Regions from separate parts of the Dactylosporangium sp. NPDC000555 genome, predicted to be linked through region 3. Evidence: riboswitches for the same ligand, from Rfam matches in the RefSeq annotation. Region 3 holds a riboswitch; each other region holds the start of a gene.
The links. Region 3 has a riboswitch for cyclic di-AMP ahead of ABT297_RS18290 (C39 family peptidase). Riboswitches for the same ligand answer to the same signal wherever they lie in the genome.
Positions count from the first base shown of each region.

Region 1 (4,307 bases), on a different contig from region 3:
GGACGCCCGCTACGCACGGATGACCCGCGCCGCGTGGGCCGGGCAACCGTGGCGCGAGCGGCTCACCGCGGTGGCCGAGGCCAACCGGGATCTGCTCACCGCCCACCCCTGGCTCACCGAGGTCGCCGCCCTGAGCCGCCCCCCGCTCGGACCGGGCGTGATGGCCAAGTACGAGCACGAGCTCGCCGCGTTCGACGACACCGGGCTCTGCGACGTCGACATCGACGCCGCCCTGACCTACCTGCTCGGGTTCGTGCAGTCCCACTGCCGATCGGCCCACGACGCCGCCCGGGCCGCGACCGACACCGCGATGAGCGACGCCGACTGGTGGGCCGCCAACCTACCCGTGCTCGCCCGCGCCCTCGACCCGCACACCTATCCCCGCGCCGCCCGCATCGGCTCCGCCGCCGGCGAAGCGCAGGGCAGCGCGTGGCAGGCCGACCGCGCCTGGACCTTCGGCCTCGAACGCACCCTCGACGGCCTCGCCGCCCTCATCGACAACGCCGGCTGAGGCCGGCACGCTGTGTGGGTCAGCCGGGTCGGCGGTATCCGGTGATGGGCCGGCCTTCGAGTTTGGCCATGCGCACGTAGTCGCCTGTGGTCGGGGCGTGGACCATCCAGCCGCCGCCGACGTAGATGCCCACGTGGTGCAGGTCGCTGTGGAAGAACACGAGGTCGCCGGGGCGCAGGTCGGCGCGCGCGACGGCCTTGGTGTCGTCCCACTGCCATTTGGTGTAGTGGCGCAGCTTGACGCCGGCGGCGGCCCAGGCGGTGAGGGTGAGGCCGGAGCAGTCGTAGCCGTTGGGGCCGGTCGCGCCCCAGACGTAGGGCTTGCCGATGAGGTCGCAGGCTTTCTTCGCCGCGGTACCGCCGGGGCCACCGATGTAGTCGACGGGGCAGGCGACGGGCTTGAGGGTGCCGGTGGCGCCGCTGCTGCCGTACACCTGCTGGCGCAGCTTCTGCAGCTCGGTGAGCTTGCCCTCGATCTGGGTCTTCTTCGCCGCGAGGTCGGCGTCCTGCGTGGTCTGCTGGGCGATGAGCGTGTCCAGGGTGTGCTTGTCGCCGGCGAGCTTGTCCCGGGCGGCGGCGACGCCCTGGATCTCGGCGTGTTGGTTGCGGGCGATCGCGTTGACCGTTGCGAGCTGGTCCAGCAGGTCGGTCGGGGTGTTGCCGCGCAGCAGCGCGTCGAGCGTGGTGATCCGGCCGATCTTGTACTGCTGCACGGCGATGTCGCTGACGCGGCCCATGGCGGCGTCGACCTGGGCCTCCAGCGGCTTCAGCTGTTGCTGCAGGGCTGCGGCCTTGGCCCGGTTCTCCTTGAGCTGGGAGTGGACCTGGTTGTACTGCTCGATGGTGGGTTCGAGCTGGTTCCACATGTCGTCGATCTGCTTTTCCAGCTCCGCCGGTGTCGGCTCGGCCTGCGCGGTCCCGGTGCCGGCCAGCAGCAACGCGATCGCGGCGAGGACCGCGACGACGATACGAGCCGGCATCCGGCTCGGCGGCATCGCCGGGGCGCCGGAGGTGCGGAAGGCAGGGACACGTCGCGGGCGGCGTGGCGGCACGTGCAACAGGCTCCTCGACTCGGCGGCGCCAGACGTCCGCGCCGACCGGAGGTGATCGGCGCCGGCGCCGGGCCGCAGCCGACCTTACGCACTGGCCCCATCGAGCACAAGGCTGCTTCCTATGATCGATAGGAGATGGCACTCATCGATTGCGCAACCTTCTTCCAGGTAGCGGGCATTGGCAGGGCTGGTGGCCTTGAGTAACGTCTTGGCTCGCCTGACCCGGTTCGTGCTCACAACAGGTGGCGCCGGGACGGGCCCGCTGAGTCGTGCATGCACGAGCCGGGGACCCACCGCAAGTCTGGGGTGAATCCGCGGGCCGATGGCCTGTGGTAGGGCGACCTTCGCGCCCGAATCCGTCAGCTAACCCGGTAGGCGGATGCGTAAGGAGATATGCCTGTGCACAGCCGGCGCAACCCCCACCGCAGACGTCTTTGCCAGCCGCGGACTTGCTCGGCTGCACGCCGATCGGCGTAGCCGGTTTCCGCTGAGCGGCGGGCGGCCCGCTGCCCTGCCGTGTGTGGCCTTCGGACCGCCGCTCGCGAGCACCGCTGAAGCCTTGTGCCATCACACGCCCAGCACGCTGCGGGCGTGGCAGTACACGCTGTCCTGTGCGTGATCCCGCACCTGGCGTTGACCGATGCTGCCGCCCCGGGCCGGAGCCTTGGAGAGTCGCTATGAATCCTGTACGTGTATGTTGGCCGCGCGTCGCCGTGATCTCGTGTGCCCTGCTCGCCGCGGCCGCCGCGGCCGGCATCGTGCTCGGCCGGCTCGGCGATCCGCCGTCCGTCGGCGCCGCTTCGGCCGGCACGGCGCTGACGACCCAACAGCCGGCGGCGGAGCAGGGTGCGGACCAGCCCACCGATGACGCGCCCGCGCCGGCGCCGTCGACGAAGGTCCTCGACTACGAGTTCCAGTTGCAGCCCAACTTTTACTACTGCGGGCCGGCCGCGACCCGGATCGCGCTCACGGCGGCCGGTCACGCCATCAGCCAGGACCAGGCGGCTGCCATGCTGGGCACGACCACCAGCGGGACGGATTCGGCTCTGGACACCACCCGGGCGCTCAACAGCGTGCTCGGCCACGGCAGGACGGTGTACCAGACCAGAGAGATCCCGGCCTACCCGGCAACCTCGGCCCAGGCGGCTCAGCTCCAGGCGGACGTGGTGAACACCATCGGCAGCGGCCGGGCCATTGTCGCCAACATCGCCGGGCATCTCACCGACGACGCCGGTGTCGTCCACGCTTACGAGGGCGGGCACTACCTCACCCTCGTCGGATACCGGGACGACGGCAACACGGTGAAGATCGCCGATCCGGCCAACCCCAGCGGCGACGGCACCTACTGGGTGAGCACCCCCAAGCTGGCCGATTGGATCTCCCAGCGTGGCTACTCGTATTGAGCGCCGGCACGGTCTGCGATCACCGGCCGGCAACGGTGCACGATCGTGGTGGCGGGATCTCCTGGGACCCGCCCTGGCGTCCGGCATGCTGGTCGTCGTCGCGATGTGGGCGGCCGGGGGAGGACTGCACGGGCTCGGCGATCTGGCCGCCGGCGCCACATCGATCGGCCGGCTGACCGGCCTGCTCTCGGCCGACCTGCTGCTCGTCCAGGTCCTGCTGATGGCGCGGGTACCGGTCATCGAACGCGCCTACGGCCAGGACCGGCTGACCCGCTGGCACCGGCTGATCGGGTTCGCGTCGTTCAACCTGATGCTCGCCCACATCGTGCTGATCACCGTCGGGTACACCTGGACCCTCCACGTGTCATTGGCGCACCAGGCGTGGGAACTGCTCACCGGCTACCCCGGGATGTTGCTGGCGACCGCCGGCGCCGTCGCGCTGGTCCTGGTCACCGTCACCTCGATCCGCGCGGCGCGGCGTCGGCTGCGCTACGAGTCGTGGCACCTGCTGCACCTGTACGCCTACCTCGGCGTGGGCCTGGCCCTGCCGCACCAGCTGTGGACCGGGGCCGACTTCACCACCTCGCCGGCCGCCCGGCTGTACTGGTGGAGCGCCTACGGCATCTGCGCCGGCGCGGTCGTCGTCTTCCGGCTCGGGCTGCCCGCCTGGCGCACGCTGCGGCACCGGCTCGAAGTCGACAAGGTCGTCGCCGAGGCGCCCGGGGTGTACTCGATCCATCTGCGCGGTCGCGGCCTGCGGCGGCTGCCGGCCCGCGCCGGTCAGTTCTTCCAGTGGCGTTTCCTGACCGGCCGGGGCTGGAGCCGCGCCCATCCGTACTCGCTGTCGGCCGCGCCCGGCCCGGACCGGCTGCGCATCACCGTGAAGGCCCTGGGCGACGGCAGCCGGGCCCTGGCCGAACTGCGGCCCGGAACCAAGGTGCTCATCGAGGGGCCGTACGGCCGGCTCACCGCCGAGCGGCGCACCGCCCGCTGCCTCACGATGATCGCCTCCGGCGTGGGCATCACCCCGTTGCGCGCGCTGCTGGAAGAGCTGCCCTACGCCGCGGGCGAGGCGACGCTGCTCTACCGTGCCCGGGCCGATCCCGACGTACTGTTCCGCGACGAACTGGATCGCCTGGCCGACGCGCGCGGCGTGCGGGTGCTGTACCTGGTCGGCCCGCGCGGCGACGACGGCTCGTGGCTGCCGGCCGGCTGGGGCGGCGAAACGACAGCGCTGGGCGACATTGTGCCCGGCATCAGACACCACGACGTGTTCGTCTGCGGCCCGGACGCGTGGATGCGCGCGGTGGTCCGCGCGGCCCGGCACGCGCACGTGCCCGAC
Region 1 is NZ_JBEPDB010000013.1:136,842-141,148, forward strand. Features, by position in the region: gene ABT297_RS11730 (TetR/AcrR family transcriptional regulator) at 1-511, shown strand, start outside; gene ABT297_RS11735 (C40 family peptidase) at 531-1,490, opposite strand; cyclic di-AMP (ydaO/yuaA leader) riboswitch at 1,813-1,955, shown strand; gene ABT297_RS11740 (C39 family peptidase) at 2,276-2,965, shown strand; gene ABT297_RS11745 (ferredoxin reductase family protein) at 2,949-4,307, shown strand, end outside.
Region 1: linked by a shared signal. The riboswitch ahead of ABT297_RS11740 (C39 family peptidase) and the one ahead of ABT297_RS18290 (C39 family peptidase) in region 3 are both predicted to bind cyclic di-AMP.

Region 2 (4,307 bases), on a different contig from region 3:
GGCCGGTCGCCTCCAGTACGAGTTCGACACCGAGCTCGGCCCACGGCAGCTTCGCGGGCTCCCGCTCGGCGAGCACCCGGATGCGGCGGCCGTCGACGACGAGCGCGTCGTCGTCGACCAGGACGGGACGGCCGAGCCGGCCGAGGGTGCTGTCGTAGCGCAACAGGTGGGCGAGGGTCTCGGGGCTGGCGAGGTCGTTGACGGCGACGACGTCGAGGTCGCTGCCGCGCTCGAGGAGCGCGCGCAGCACGCTGCGGCCGATGCGGCCGAATCCGTTGACGGCGATGCGGGTGGTCATCCTGATGGCGTCCTTTCGTTCGCCCTCGATGCTCGTCCGCGGCCGCGCGCGCCGACAGGCGGTGCCGCGCCAGGCCGCGCAAGGATCGCGCCAGGCTCGTCACCGGCCCGATCCGGTCAGGACGCGCGTGGCACCGGCCGGGCGAACGTGCGCCGGTACTCGCTCGGCGAGGTGCCGAGGATGCGCTGGAAGTGCAGCCGCAGGTTGGCGCCGGTGCCGAGCCCGACCTGGGCGGCGATCTGCTCGACGCCGAGGTCGCTGCGCTCGAGCAGCTCGCGGGCCCGGTCGACGCGGGCGCGGAGGATCCACTGGGTTGGCGTGTAACCGGTCTCCTCGACGAAGCGGCGCGAGAACGTGCGCGCCGAGACGTTGGCGTTACGGGCGAGGTCGCCCAGCGCGAGGGGCTCGCCGAGCCGTTCGAGGGCCCACTGGCGGGTGGCGACGAAGTGCTCGCCGGCGGCCTCGGGCACGCTGCGGGGAATGTACTGCACCTGGCCGCCGCTGCGGTACGGCGCGGCGACGAGGCGCCGGGCGACGCGGTTGGCGAGGGCCACGCCGTGGTCGCGGCGCACGAGGTGCAGACAGAGGTCGATGCCGCTGGCGGCGCCGGCCGACGTGAGCACCTCGCCCTCGTCGACGAAGAGCACGTCCTCGTCGACGCGGATCCCGGGGTGCCGGCGGGCGAGCTCGTGCGTGTAATGCCAGTGCGTCGTCGCGCGCTTGCCGTCGAGCAGTCCGGTCGCGGCGAGCGCGAAGGCGCCGGTCGAGATGGCCGCGAGCCGCACCCCTCGGCCGTGCGCGGCGCGCAGGGCGGCGACGACCTCGGCGGGCGGGTGCTCCCGGTCGGGGTGCCGGTAGCCGGGGATGAAGATCGTGTCGGCGGCGGCGAAGGCGTCGAGCCCCTCGGCCACGTGGTAGGAGAGGCCGTCGCCCCCGGCGACGAGGCCCGGGGCGGCGCCGCACACGTGCACCGCGTAGGGCATGCTCGGGCGGTTGGTGAACACCTGGGCCGGGATGCCCACATCGAGCGGCTTCGCCCCGTCGAGCACCAGCACGACCACGCGGTGGTTCCGCTCGGCCATCCCGCCCCCTTCCGTCGCCCGTGCAGCCTCGCACCGCCGGCCGCGGGCCGACAGTGGCGAGATTGCCATGTACCGCAAGTTTCCCGCCATCCGCGGGGAACTTCCGTGCGGCCGGGAGGAGGAAGAGCGCGCCGAGCCTGCGGCTGCGGCGCCCCGCCGGGCGCCGCAGCCGGCGGCTCGCACTATGCGACGGCGATCACGATCTGCTCGGCGAGGGTCTGCCACTTGGCGTAGGCGTCCGGGAACGCCGACACCTGTACCGTCTGCGCCGCCACGGTGACCGGCATCTGCTCCCAGCCGGAGACCTTCATCAGCGCCGCGTAGAAGCGGCGCGCGGACTCGGCCGGATCCATCAGCTGGGTGACGCTGCCCCAGCTCGGCCGCTGCTGGAACAGGCCGACCGAGTCGTGGTCGTTCCCGACGCCCTCGTTGGGCACGTTGAGCGAGGCCGGCACGTTGGGGTTCGCGAGGTTGCGCAGATGGCTTTCCTGCAAGGCGGTCGCGATCGCCACCACGAAGGCGCGGTGCGGCAGGTCCAGTTGCTGCCCGGCCCGGATGATCGCGACGGCGTTGTTCATCTCGGTCTGGTTCAGCCCGCCGATGGGAGCGTGGACCGTCGGCGACGACGCGGCCGGCTGCGGTGCCGCCGCCGTGCTCTTCGCCGGTGACGGAGGGTTCTGTGCCGGTGACTGCTGCGGTTGCGTGCCGGCCGGGGACGACGGCTGCCGGCCGGGCTCGTCGCCCCGGCGCGCGTCGCGACGGGACGCGCGGTTCTCGGCGTCCGCCACCCGCTCGGGGTCGTTCTGATACGCGGTTTCGGCCTGCGCCATGGTGTTGTCCGGTGTGGTGCCCGGTGACAGGAACAGCACACCGATCGCCGCGAACGCGACGACCCCGGCCGAGTACAGGCCGATCCTCGGGCGGGCCGCCGAGTGGCGGCCGCGGCGGTAGCGTCGCAGGTGACGGAGGCCGCGCCGGCGCGGCTCGGTCTCATCGGCCGGCATGGGACGACCTCACGGCGGGTGGGCGGTGTTGCTTGCGGTGCTTCACGAAAACCTCGACAGATGTGGTGAGAACGCGGCTGCTGCTGGATTGCGGACGCGGCGCCGGTGGTCCGGGCCGGCACGGACCCAGGGCACGGGCCATCGACCGTCCACAGGGGATGGTTGAGGTGGGGTGCCTGGTGTGCCGGTGCGGCCGGTGCGCGCGCCGGGAACGGTTACCGGACCGGACGATGCCCTTGTTGTGCCGGCCGGCCTGCGGGGCCGCGGGTCGAGGTGTGACGCCATGCGAGGGTGTGCACGCGATGCTCCTTCCGATACCGCCTACCGGGTTAGCTGACGGATTCGGGCGGGAGGATCGCCCTACCTCACGGCGCGTGGCCGCTCGGATTCACCCCAGTTACGCTTGGTTCCCCGGTTCGTGCGAGCACGACTCAGCGGGTCCGCCGCGGTGTCACCCTCCACAGTGACAGCCGACGCAGCGAACGTCATGACCATAACGGCTGCGTAAACGTAGGTGAACCCCCTGAGGGGAACTGACAAGGTGCGCGTGGCGGCATGGCGTTCTGCAGCGTGTCGCGAACGTTTTGCCTGGTGGCGGGTGCCGTACCGGCTGGGCGACGGATGGATTCGGCGCGGCGGGGACGACGGCCGCGTCCTCGCCCGGCCGCTTCAGAAGTCGCCGGCGTTGCGGCGCAGCTCCGTGATCACCTCGATGAGCGAGCCGTCGGTCGCCGGTGACAGCCAGGGTGCGGCGAAGACCTCGGCGTTGAGCTCGGCCGTCGCGGCCTCGGCGAGCTCGCGCCCCGCGTCGAGCAGTTCGACGATCGTCGAGCGGCGGTCGGCCGGGTGCGGGGTGCGCCGCACGAGCCCGGCGGCCTCGAGGCGGTCGACGGCGTTGGTGACGCTGGTCGGGTGCACCTGGAGCCGCTCGCCGATGAGGGCCATGGGCAGCGAGGCCTTGCGGCTGAAGTGCAGCAGCATCAGCACCTCGTATCGGGCGAAGGTCACGCCGTGGGGCTTGAGCACCGCCTCGACGCGGGCGAGCGCGATCTGGTGGGCGCGCATGAGGGACGTGACCGCGGCCATGCCGTCGGCGGCGTGTGCCCAGCCGTGCTCGGCCCACAGCCGGCGTGCCTCGGCGATGGGGTCGAGGGGAAGGCCGCTGTTGGTCGACACGAACGTCATGATAGCGGTCCGGCGGGCTGTGTGGACGTCAGATAGTTGGACACCCTACTATCTAGCCCATGAGTCTCCACGTGCCGGCCAATCCCGTCCGCTTCGTCACTGCGGCGAGCCTCTTCGACGGCCATGACGCAGCCATCAACGTCATGCGCCGGCTGCTGCAGGCCCAGGGCGCCGAGGTGATTCATCTCGGGCACGACCGCAGCGTCGAGGAGGTCGTCACCGCGGCGGTGCAGGAGGACGTGCAGGGCGTGGCCATCTCGTCGTACCAGGGCGGCCACGTCGAGTACTTCGAGTACCTCGTCGACCGGCTCGCCGAGCGCGGCGCCGGGCACGTGCGGGTCTACGGCGGTGGCGGCGGCGTGATCGTGCCGGAGGAGATCGCCGCCCTGGGCGAGCGCGGTGTGCGCATCTTCAGTCCGCAGGAGGGCCAGCGGCTGGGCCTGCCCGGCATGATCAACGTGCTGATCCGCGAGTGCGACACCGAACCGGTGCGCGGCCCGGTCGACGTGGCGGCGCTGCTGGCCGGCGACGAGACGGCCCTGGCCAGGGCGATCACCACGCTGCAGGCGGGCGCCGACCCGGACCTGGCCGCCGCGGTGGGGGAGGCGGCCCGCCGCAGCGCCGTGCCGGTGCTCGGCATCACCGGCACGGGCGGCTCCGGCAAGTCGTCGCTGACCGACGAGCTGGTCCGGCGGCTGCGCCGCGACTGCGAGGACAAGCTGCGGGTCGCCGTGATCG
Region 2 is NZ_JBEPDB010000049.1:27,444-31,750, reverse strand. Features, by position in the region: gene gap (type I glyceraldehyde-3-phosphate dehydrogenase) at 1-298, opposite strand, end outside; gene ABT297_RS26325 (GlxA family transcriptional regulator) at 415-1,380, opposite strand; gene ABT297_RS26320 (hypothetical protein) at 1,563-2,384, opposite strand; cyclic di-AMP (ydaO/yuaA leader) riboswitch at 2,688-2,831, opposite strand; gene ABT297_RS26315 (MarR family winged helix-turn-helix transcriptional regulator) at 3,054-3,560, opposite strand; gene icmF (fused isobutyryl-CoA mutase/GTPase IcmF) at 3,629-4,307, shown strand, end outside.
Region 2: linked by a shared signal. The riboswitch ahead of ABT297_RS26320 (hypothetical protein) and the one ahead of ABT297_RS18290 (C39 family peptidase) in region 3 are both predicted to bind cyclic di-AMP.

Region 3 (4,307 bases):
CGCCAGTGGTGGAACAGCCAGCCCGAGTTCGGCGTGACGGCGATGGACCGCGACGAGAAGCTGCGCACCGGCGGCTACACGGTGGTCACCTCGCTGGACCCGAACGTGCAGGCGACCGCGCTCGCCCAGTCGCTGGGCGTCTACGGCTACGGCAGCGCGCGTTCGGTGCCGCTCGCCGTGGTCCAGCCCGGCAGCGGCCGGGTGCTGGCGATGGCTGTCAACCGCCACTTCAGCCTCGTGGCCAACCCGCCGGAGCACCCGCAGTACCCCAACACCGTCAATCAGCTCATCTCGGGCGGCTCCGGCGTGGACGGCTACCAGGCCGGCTCGACGTTCAAGATGTTCACGATGCTCGCCGCGCTGGAGGCCGGCCTGCCGCTGAGCACCCAGTTCAACGCGCCGGCCCGGATCGTGACCAACTGGCCGGGCAGCGCCGCGGCCAGCTGCGGCGGGCACTGGTGCCCGGCCAACGACAGCCCGAGCTGGATGGACGGCCCACGCACGATGTGGAACGGGTTCGGCCGCTCGGTCAACACCTACTTCGTGTGGCTGGAGCAGCGCATCGGCGCGCAGCGCGTGGTGGAGATGGCGCAGCGGCTCGGCATCGTGTTCCGCGGCGACCTGGACATCTCGCTGGCGGCGAAGGCGGAAGGCTGGGGCTCGTTCACCCTCGGTACCGCCCTGACCACCCCGCTGGACCTCGCCAACGCCTACGCGGCCGTCGCCGCCGGCGGGTTGTACTGCCAGCCGCTGCCGGTGCTGTCGATCACGGACCCGGACGGCCGGGCGGTCGACGCCGCCGGTCCGAAGTGCAAGCAGGCGGTCGACCCCGACGTGGCGGCCGCGGCCACCGACGCGGCGCGGTGCCCGGTCGGCAAGGGCTCGTCGTACGGCAGGTGCGACGGCGGCACGGCCGAGGCCGTGTCCGGCATCCTGAGCGGGCGGCCGGTCGCGGGCAAGACGGGAAGCTCGGAGAACAACGCGACCGAGACGTTCGTGGGGTTCACGCCGCAGCTCGCGGCGGCCGGCATCGCGGTGAACGTGGACAACCCGAACGACTACGTCGGCGGCGGGGTCTCCAGCTCGGTCAACGGGGCCGTGGCGCAGACCATGGCGGTGACGCTGCACGGCCAGCCGGTGCAGGCCTTCCCGGCCCCGAGCCGGACACGCGCACTGGGCTGACGGGGCCGATCCGGCGCGCCGCCCGCGGTGGACGGCGCGCCGGATCGGGGAGGGCCGGGATCAGGCCGAGTAGCCGCGCTGGGCGATCCAGTCGGCCATCTTGTCCAGGGACAGCATGTACGAGCCGGCACCCTGGGCGTCGGCCGGATCCGCGATCTTCACGGTCTGGCCGCCGTCGCGGTACCCGACGATCGTCAGGTAGTGCCCGCCGGGGTAGGAGTGGCCGTGCCCGGCGTCGTCCACCGTGGACCCGGCGATGTTGGCGACCACCGCGTACCCGTGGCTGATCGCGTTGAGCACCGATGCCTTGAGCTGGTCGACGTCGGCCTGGGTGGCCGTCTGCCCGGTGATGAAGTGCGACTTGTAGAAGGACGTCCCGGTGTACGAGTTGAGCGCCCGGGTGGTGTCGTCGGCCGAGTTGGTGCCGTTGACGGTGGTGCCGAGGTGCTGCGCGACCTGGGACTGCGACGCGAAGATCCCCCGCGCGGTGAGGGCGATGCGCGTGGCGGCCGGGCCGCAGAAGTAGTAGTTCTCCTGCCAGGCGAACTGGTAGGAGAGCTCCTTCTGCTGCGGGGGTGCGGTGGTGGTGGCCGCCGACGGCGACGGCGGCGCGGTGGTGGTGGCCGCGGCGGTGGTCCCGGCGCCGGCCTGTGCGGCGGCGGTCGGCTTGGCCGCGCCCGCCTTGGGTGTGCTCGCCGCGCCGGGCACCGCCTGGTCGCGCTGCTGCTCGCGGGCGGCCGGGGCGCCGTCGACGGTGACCGTGGATTCGGCGCCGGTCAGGGTCTGGGCGCCGGCGGCGCTGGCCGGTGTCGAGGACTGCTGCAGGGCGGCGACGCCGATGCCGGCCGCGGCGGCCAGGCCCGCCGCGGCGGCCAGGACGCGGATGCGCCGAAGCGGGGAGGTCCGTCCCGAGTGGCGAGGCTTGTAGAGGTACGTCACGGGTACCTCGGTTCGTGGGGCAACACGCGAGCTCCTTCCGGTGCCGCCTACCGGGTTAGCTGACGGGTTCGGACGGGAAGCTCGCCCTTCCGGGGGCCGTGGGGCCCCGCGGATTCACCCCGGGTGGTGCATGGTTCCCCGGCTCGTGCGCGCGCACGACTCAGCGGATCCGCAGCGGGGTCACCCGAGTGGGTGAACGGAGGCCACAGCGGATTCGGAAACCGTAAACACGCCGGTCAGAGGCCGTTTCACCCCCCGCCGATTCGGCCACTGGGCGCGGCGCCGCCGTGACGGGCGACCGGGCGCACACGGCCCTGGCGCCGTTTCTCATCCCCAAAATCACCCTCGCGCGACACCGGTCCTAGTCTCGCCGGATGCTCGCCGGTGATGACGAAAACCCGCAGCTCAGCGACGTGGCCGAACACGGCCGGCGCCATCTGCGGTCTCGCCGCGGCCGTCATGCCGCATACCTCCGCAACCTCGTGCCCGAACCCGAGCGCCTGCTCGCGTCCGGGCCGGTACGCGTGCTCGCCTCCGGGTCCGCACGCGTGCTCGCCTCCGGACCGGCCCGGGCGCTCGCCGCCGGGTCCGCTCGTGTGCTCGCCTCCGGGCCGGCCCGCACGCTCGCCGCCGGGTCCGCTCGCGCGTATGCGGCCGGGCGCACGCGCCTGCTCGCATCCGGTCCCGGGCGCTTCGCCGCGGCCATGCCGGCGGGGGCGCGCCGCACCGCCGTGGCCGCGACGATCGTCGCCGTGGCGGCGTTCGGGCTGGCCCCGGCGCTGACGTCCTCGGACCCTCCGGCCGCATCGGGCGTGAGCCTGAACGCACAGGAGGAGGCCGGCGCGGCCCAGGCCGAGGCGCCGCGCGACGACGAGCGCGCGGGGCGCTCGTCGGGACGCTCGAAGGGCACCGACCCCAAGGCCGGCGACCCGAAGGCTGCCCCGAAGGCCGCTGACCCCAAGGCCACCGGACAGGGGTCCACCGGCAAGAAGGCCACCGGCCAGGGTGGCACGCCACCGGCGGCCGCGCCGTCGCCGACCAGGCTGGCGCCCGTCGGCGGGCTGAGCCAGGCCGAGATGGACAACGCGGTCGCGATCGTCGACGTGGCCAAGCGGGAGAACCTGCCCAAGCGCGCCGTCGTCGTGGCGCTCGCCACCGCCCTGCAGGAGAGCCACCTGCGCAACCTGGCCAACCCCAACCTGCCGCAGTCACTGCACCAGCCGAACGAGGGCGTCGGATACGACTACGACTCGGTCGGACTGTTCCAGCAGCGGCCGAACTGGGGCACGGTCGAGGAGCTGATGAACCCGCACGAGTCGGCCCGCCGGTTCTACGCGGCGCTGCTGGCGATCCCGGGCTGGGGCGACTACGCGGTCACGGTCGCGGCGCAGATGGTGCAGCGCTCGGCCTTCCCGAACGCCTACGCGAAGTGGGAGGGGCTGGCGACGCGGATCGCCGACGCCACCATGTAACGCCGGGCGACTAAAGCCGGGCGACGATCCGGTATCGCACCCGTTGTCACTCGTTTGCCGGCCCGGCCTCGCCCGGGTCGGCACGACGATGCCCCCATGTGCAGACAACGGCAGAGAACATGAGGCGCCCAGGCCGGTCCGTCACCGCGCTGCTCATCCTCGCGGTGACGGCACAGCCGGCGCTGTCCGGGTGCGACCTCTTGTCGCATCGCAAACACACGGCGACGAAGTCCACCGCACCACCGACGGTGCCGGTGGGACTCTCCCTCACGCCGGCGGCGGGCGACGCCGCGGTGCCGATCAGCGCCGAGATCGGCACCAAGGTCAAGGACGGGCGGGTCACCGACGTGTCCCTCCTCGACGCGACCGGTCAGAAGATCTCCGGCGCTTCGCGGGCGGACGGGTCGTCCTGGGTGCCCGACACCGCACTGCGCTACGGCGCCACGTATACGGCGAAGGTGACCGCCATCGGCGCCGACGGCAAGCCGGTGACCAGACAGACGACCTTCACCACGGCGGCGAAGCCGACCGGTCCGTCGATCAACACGGACCTGAACGTCATCAACGGCGGGACCTACGGCGTCGCGATGCCGATCGTCGTGGAGTTCGCCACCGAGGTGCCGCCGGAGAACCGGGCCGCCGTGCAACAGCGGCTGTTCGTGACGAGCGACCCGCCCCAGCCCGGGGTGTGGCACTGGTTCAACGGCAAGCAGG
Region 3 is NZ_JBEPDB010000027.1:15,719-20,025, forward strand. Features, by position in the region: gene ABT297_RS18285 (transglycosylase domain-containing protein) at 1-1,182, shown strand, start outside; gene ABT297_RS18290 (C39 family peptidase) at 1,243-2,121, opposite strand; cyclic di-AMP (ydaO/yuaA leader) riboswitch at 2,151-2,297, opposite strand; gene ABT297_RS18295 (hypothetical protein) at 2,496-3,593, shown strand; gene ABT297_RS18300 (L,D-transpeptidase) at 3,713-4,307, shown strand, end outside.

Region 4 (4,307 bases), on a different contig from region 3:
TGGGCACGGGCTGGAAGAGGTCCACGTCGACGAGGTCGAAGACGCCGGCCGGCTGGTACATCCCGTGCGTGTCGTGGATGCACAGCCCGGCGTTGAGGTCGACCCGGCCGACGTTGTCGATCTCCATGTGCCCGGCGGGTCCGCCCGGGGTCACGATGCCGGCGCCGTCGTTCCCGGAGACCGTCAGCACGCTGCCCAGCGGCGCCGGGTAGTTGTGCGTGACGACGACCCTGCTGCTCGGCGCGTGCGGCATGTGCCGTGCGGTGAACATCGAGTACGTCTCGGTCCACGCCAGCTCGAGGTGGCGGTCGAGGTAGTGCGCGGAGAGCCAGATCGTCGGCGCGCCGCTCGCCGAGGTGGCGATCGCGTGGAGCCCGAACAACGCGAAGTGGTGGTCGCGCAGCTGTCCGACCGTGGCCTCGTTCATGTCGATCGTGAGTTTGTGCTGTTCCACGCTGTCCTCCCAGGTTGTGCGGCTTTGGCACCCAGTGTGGAGCGGACAAGTTGCGCAACAGCGGCAATCAGGAAAAACAACTCACGTTTGGGCCGGCTCGGGCGGCCACGAAGCCGGAGTCGCTCGCGACGGTTTCATCCCACCGTCGTGTGGTGGTCACCCAGGGTTGATCCCCGGGCGGGGTGCGGTCCCTGGCGGGCTGTGACAGGGTGGGGCCGTGTCGCTGATCCCGAACACGCCGAGCAGCGAGCCCTTGCCGCTGCACCGCGCGGCCCGCATCGAGGACGCGATCCACAACGTCCTCGAGCGGCGGCTGCGCCGGCGCGGGTGGAAGGTCGCGGTCACCGCGTACACCGGGTACGGCGCCTGCGCCACCGCCGAGCGGCCCGGGTGGGTCCGGGTGCTCGGCCGCGTGCTGCTGGCCCGGATCGACCCCAAGCCGGCCAAGCGGCTCAAGAAGCTGCGCGGCTGGCGCTCGTTCACCGCGGTGTCGGTCAGCGACGCCCTGGTGCGCATCGAGGCCGGCGGCCAGACCCGCGAGGTGCGCTGCGACCGCGGCGGGTTCATCGACGTCGTCGTCGAGGCCGACCTCGCGCCCGGCTGGGCGTCCGTCACGCTGCAGACCGAGAACAGCGCCGCCGTCGAGGCGCCGATCCGGATGATCGACCCCGGCACCCGCTTCGGCATCATCTCCGACGTCGACGACACGGTCATGGTCACCACGCTGCCGCGCCCGCTGCTCGCCGCGTGGAACACGTTCGTGCTCGACGAGCACGCCCGCGCCTCGGTGCCGGGCATGGCGGTGCTGTACGAGCGGCTGGTCAACGCCAACCCGGGCGCGCCGGTCTTCTACCTGTCGACCGGCGCCTGGAACGTGGCCGCGACGCTGTCCCGGTTCCTCTCCCGGCACCTGTACCCGGCCGGGCCGCTGCTGCTGACCGACTGGGGCCCGCAGCCGGACCGGTTCTTCCGCAGCGGCCAGGCGCACAAGCGGGCGTCGCTGGCCCGCCTCGCCGAGGAGTTCCCGGACATCCGCTGGCTGCTGGTCGGTGACGACGGGCAGCACGATCCGGAGATCTACGCCGAGTTCGCCGCCGAGCACCCCGACAGCGTGGCCGCGGTGGCGATCCGGCACCTCTCGCCGACCCAGGCGGTGCTGGCCGGCGCGTTCCCGGGGGTGGCCGGCAGCTCCAAGCGGGTCCCGCTCAACGATCGGCGTTGGCTGGGCGCCCCCGACGGCGCCGGCCTGTGGCGGCTCCTGCGCGACACGGAGATCCTCTGAGCCGCGGTGGCCGGTCGACGTTCCGCTGTCGACCGGCCGCCCGGGAACGTGAGGATTACAGGATCGAGAGGTGCACGTGGTTCGTATGGTCGCTGGAGGGGTCTCCGGCGACGCCCGAGTAGTGGTGCCACCCGACCGTCGGCGTCCACACCTGTTTGAACCAGATGACGTACATGACGCCGAGGCGGTCGGCGTTCTTCACGAAGTACGTCGCCAGGGTGGTTCCGTAGGTGTAGTCGTCGCCGGTGGCCACCCCGCCGAAGCCGGGCTTGGTCTGCACCGAGAAGTCGCAGGCGCGGCCCTTCGGGTGCTCGTACGGCCCGCTCGGGCGGTAGCAGGACACGAACCGCTTGAAGCCGTCCTTCTGCGCCTGCTGCATCGCGTGCAGCGTGCGTGGCGTGAGGCAGCCGCTGGTCGTGGGGTCCTTGACGCTGCACGACTCCTTGGGCAGCGACCCGTTGGCGTTGCGCGGCACCGGGTCGGCGGTCGGCAGGTTGGCGGTGATGAAGCCCCTGCTCGGCCCACCGGCCTGCGCGAGCGCCTTCTCCGCGTCCTTCTTCTGCTGCTCGATGATGCGCTTCTGCTCCTGCTGCGTGGCGATCTCGCCGTCGAGCGCCTTCTTCTGCGCGGTCTGGTCGTCCCGCAGCTGTTTGGCCTGGTGCAGCAGGTTGTTGTTGTGGTGGGCGATCTCGTTGATGGAGCCGGCCCGCTCGGCGAAGCTGTCCGGGGTCTTCGCGTCCATCAGGGCGGCGAACGTGGTGAGGGGGCCGGTGCGGTACGCCGCCGCGGCGATCGCGGCCACATGATCCTGGATCACCGCCAGCTGCGCCTCGGTCGCCTGCAGTTGCGCGTTGAGCTCGCCCTGACGCTTGATCGAGGCGTTCAGCCGCTCATTGGCCTCGGACCACTTGCGGGTCGTGTTCTCGAGGACGGAGTTGAGCGTCGGGTTGGCGCCGGAGCCCTCGTCGCCGGTGTCGCCGCCGGGCTCGGCCGCGGCGGGTGTGACGGCGAGCCCCCCGAGCACGATCGCCGCCAGCAGCGTGATGAACGTGCGCCGGTAGGGATGTCGCGGTGACATCTGGTTCGTTGTTCCTTCCGTCGGCCGCCGACCGAGTTAGCTGACGGGTTCGGGACGGAACGACCCCTACCACCCTTCCGAGGAAGGGCGGATTCACCCCAACGTTACCGTGGGTCCCCGGCTCGCCACGGTGCGGCGATTAGGCGGCAGCCCCGCCCGGCACCGGGGGCGGTGCCCTCGTGGACGTGACCGTGGGTCACTGTACCCAGGGCGCCGAAATCGCGCACCGCGCGGTTTGTGTGGACCTGCCCGCAACCTCGTACGTGGTGATCAATAGTGACCCAGATCACGGTCTAGCGGGTGAACGTGCGGCGATGCAACAGCCGGGGCTCGCCGCCGCGTGCAGTTCGATGATGGCACGCGCGACGGGAGGGCTTCCGCGTGGAGTTCGATGACTACGTACGGCAACGCGGCGCCGCGCTGGTGCGGCTGGGACGCCTGCTCACCGGCGACCGGCACCAGGGCGAGGACCTTGTGCAGGAGGTGCTCGCCCGGGCGTTCGTGCGCTGGGATCGGATCACGGCCGACCCGCCGGAGCCGTACCTGCGCCGGATGCTCGTCAACGCCGCCATCTCCCGGTGGCGGCTGGCGTCCAACCGGGAGGTCGCGGTGGCCGAGCCGCAGGATGTGCCCGGCCTTCGTGACCTGGGCGCGGAGGCCGCCGAGCGCGACGCGACGTGGCGGCTGATCCGCGCGCTGCCACCGAAACAGCGTGCCGCCGTGGTACTGCGCTACTACGAGGACCTCGACGACGCGGCGATCGCGGCACTGCTCAACTGCAGCCGGGAGACCGTACGCAGCCAGGTGAAACGCGCCCTGGACACGCTACGCACCCGGCTGGCGAAGGAAGAATCCGGCGCCGGCTCGGTCGGCCTGACCCTCAACGGAGGGAAGTCGTGACGGGACTCGACCGGGTGGTCACCGAGGCGCTGGCGCGGGTCGCCGACGACGACGTGCACGTGGAGCGGCTGCTGGCCGCGGCGAGGGCGGGCGGCATCCGCCACCGCAGGCGCCGCCGGGTGGCGATCGTGGCGGGTACGGCGTTCTCCGTCGCCGTCGCCGGTACCGCCATCGCTCTGACCGCCGCGCTGCTGCCCACCACCGCGGACGGCATGCCGGCGGCGCCACCCGCGACGATCGCCGCACCGTCGCCCGCGCCCAGTGCGAAGTCCACGACCGCCGCCGCGCCGCCGAAGATGACGGCGCCGCCGCTCCTGCCGCCCGCCGACGGGCCGCCGAGCGCGCTGAGCGACCCTGCCCAGGTCGGCCGCCCGTGGCTGGTGCATCTCGGCATGGACGCCCTGCCGTTCCCCGCCTCCGTCGTGCAGTACCACACTTCCGCCGACGGTGAGTGGGTGATGATCCAGGGTGGGTCGATGCTGACCGTCCGGCTTTCCCGTGGTACCACCGACTTCGAGCCGCTCACCGGAGCGCAGCGGTCCGTCGTCGTCAACGGCCGCTCCGGCACGTTCGCGCACGATTCCCGGTCCGGC
Region 4 is NZ_JBEPDB010000021.1:40,448-44,754, forward strand. Features, by position in the region: gene ABT297_RS15850 (hypothetical protein) at 1-454, opposite strand, end outside; gene ABT297_RS15855 (App1 family protein phosphatidate phosphatase) at 672-1,736, shown strand; gene ABT297_RS15860 (coiled-coil domain-containing protein) at 1,792-2,814, opposite strand; cyclic di-AMP (ydaO/yuaA leader) riboswitch at 2,824-2,970, opposite strand; gene ABT297_RS15865 (SigE family RNA polymerase sigma factor) at 3,196-3,714, shown strand; gene ABT297_RS15870 (hypothetical protein) at 3,711-4,307, shown strand, end outside.
Region 4: linked by a shared signal. The riboswitch ahead of ABT297_RS15860 (coiled-coil domain-containing protein) and the one ahead of ABT297_RS18290 (C39 family peptidase) in region 3 are both predicted to bind cyclic di-AMP.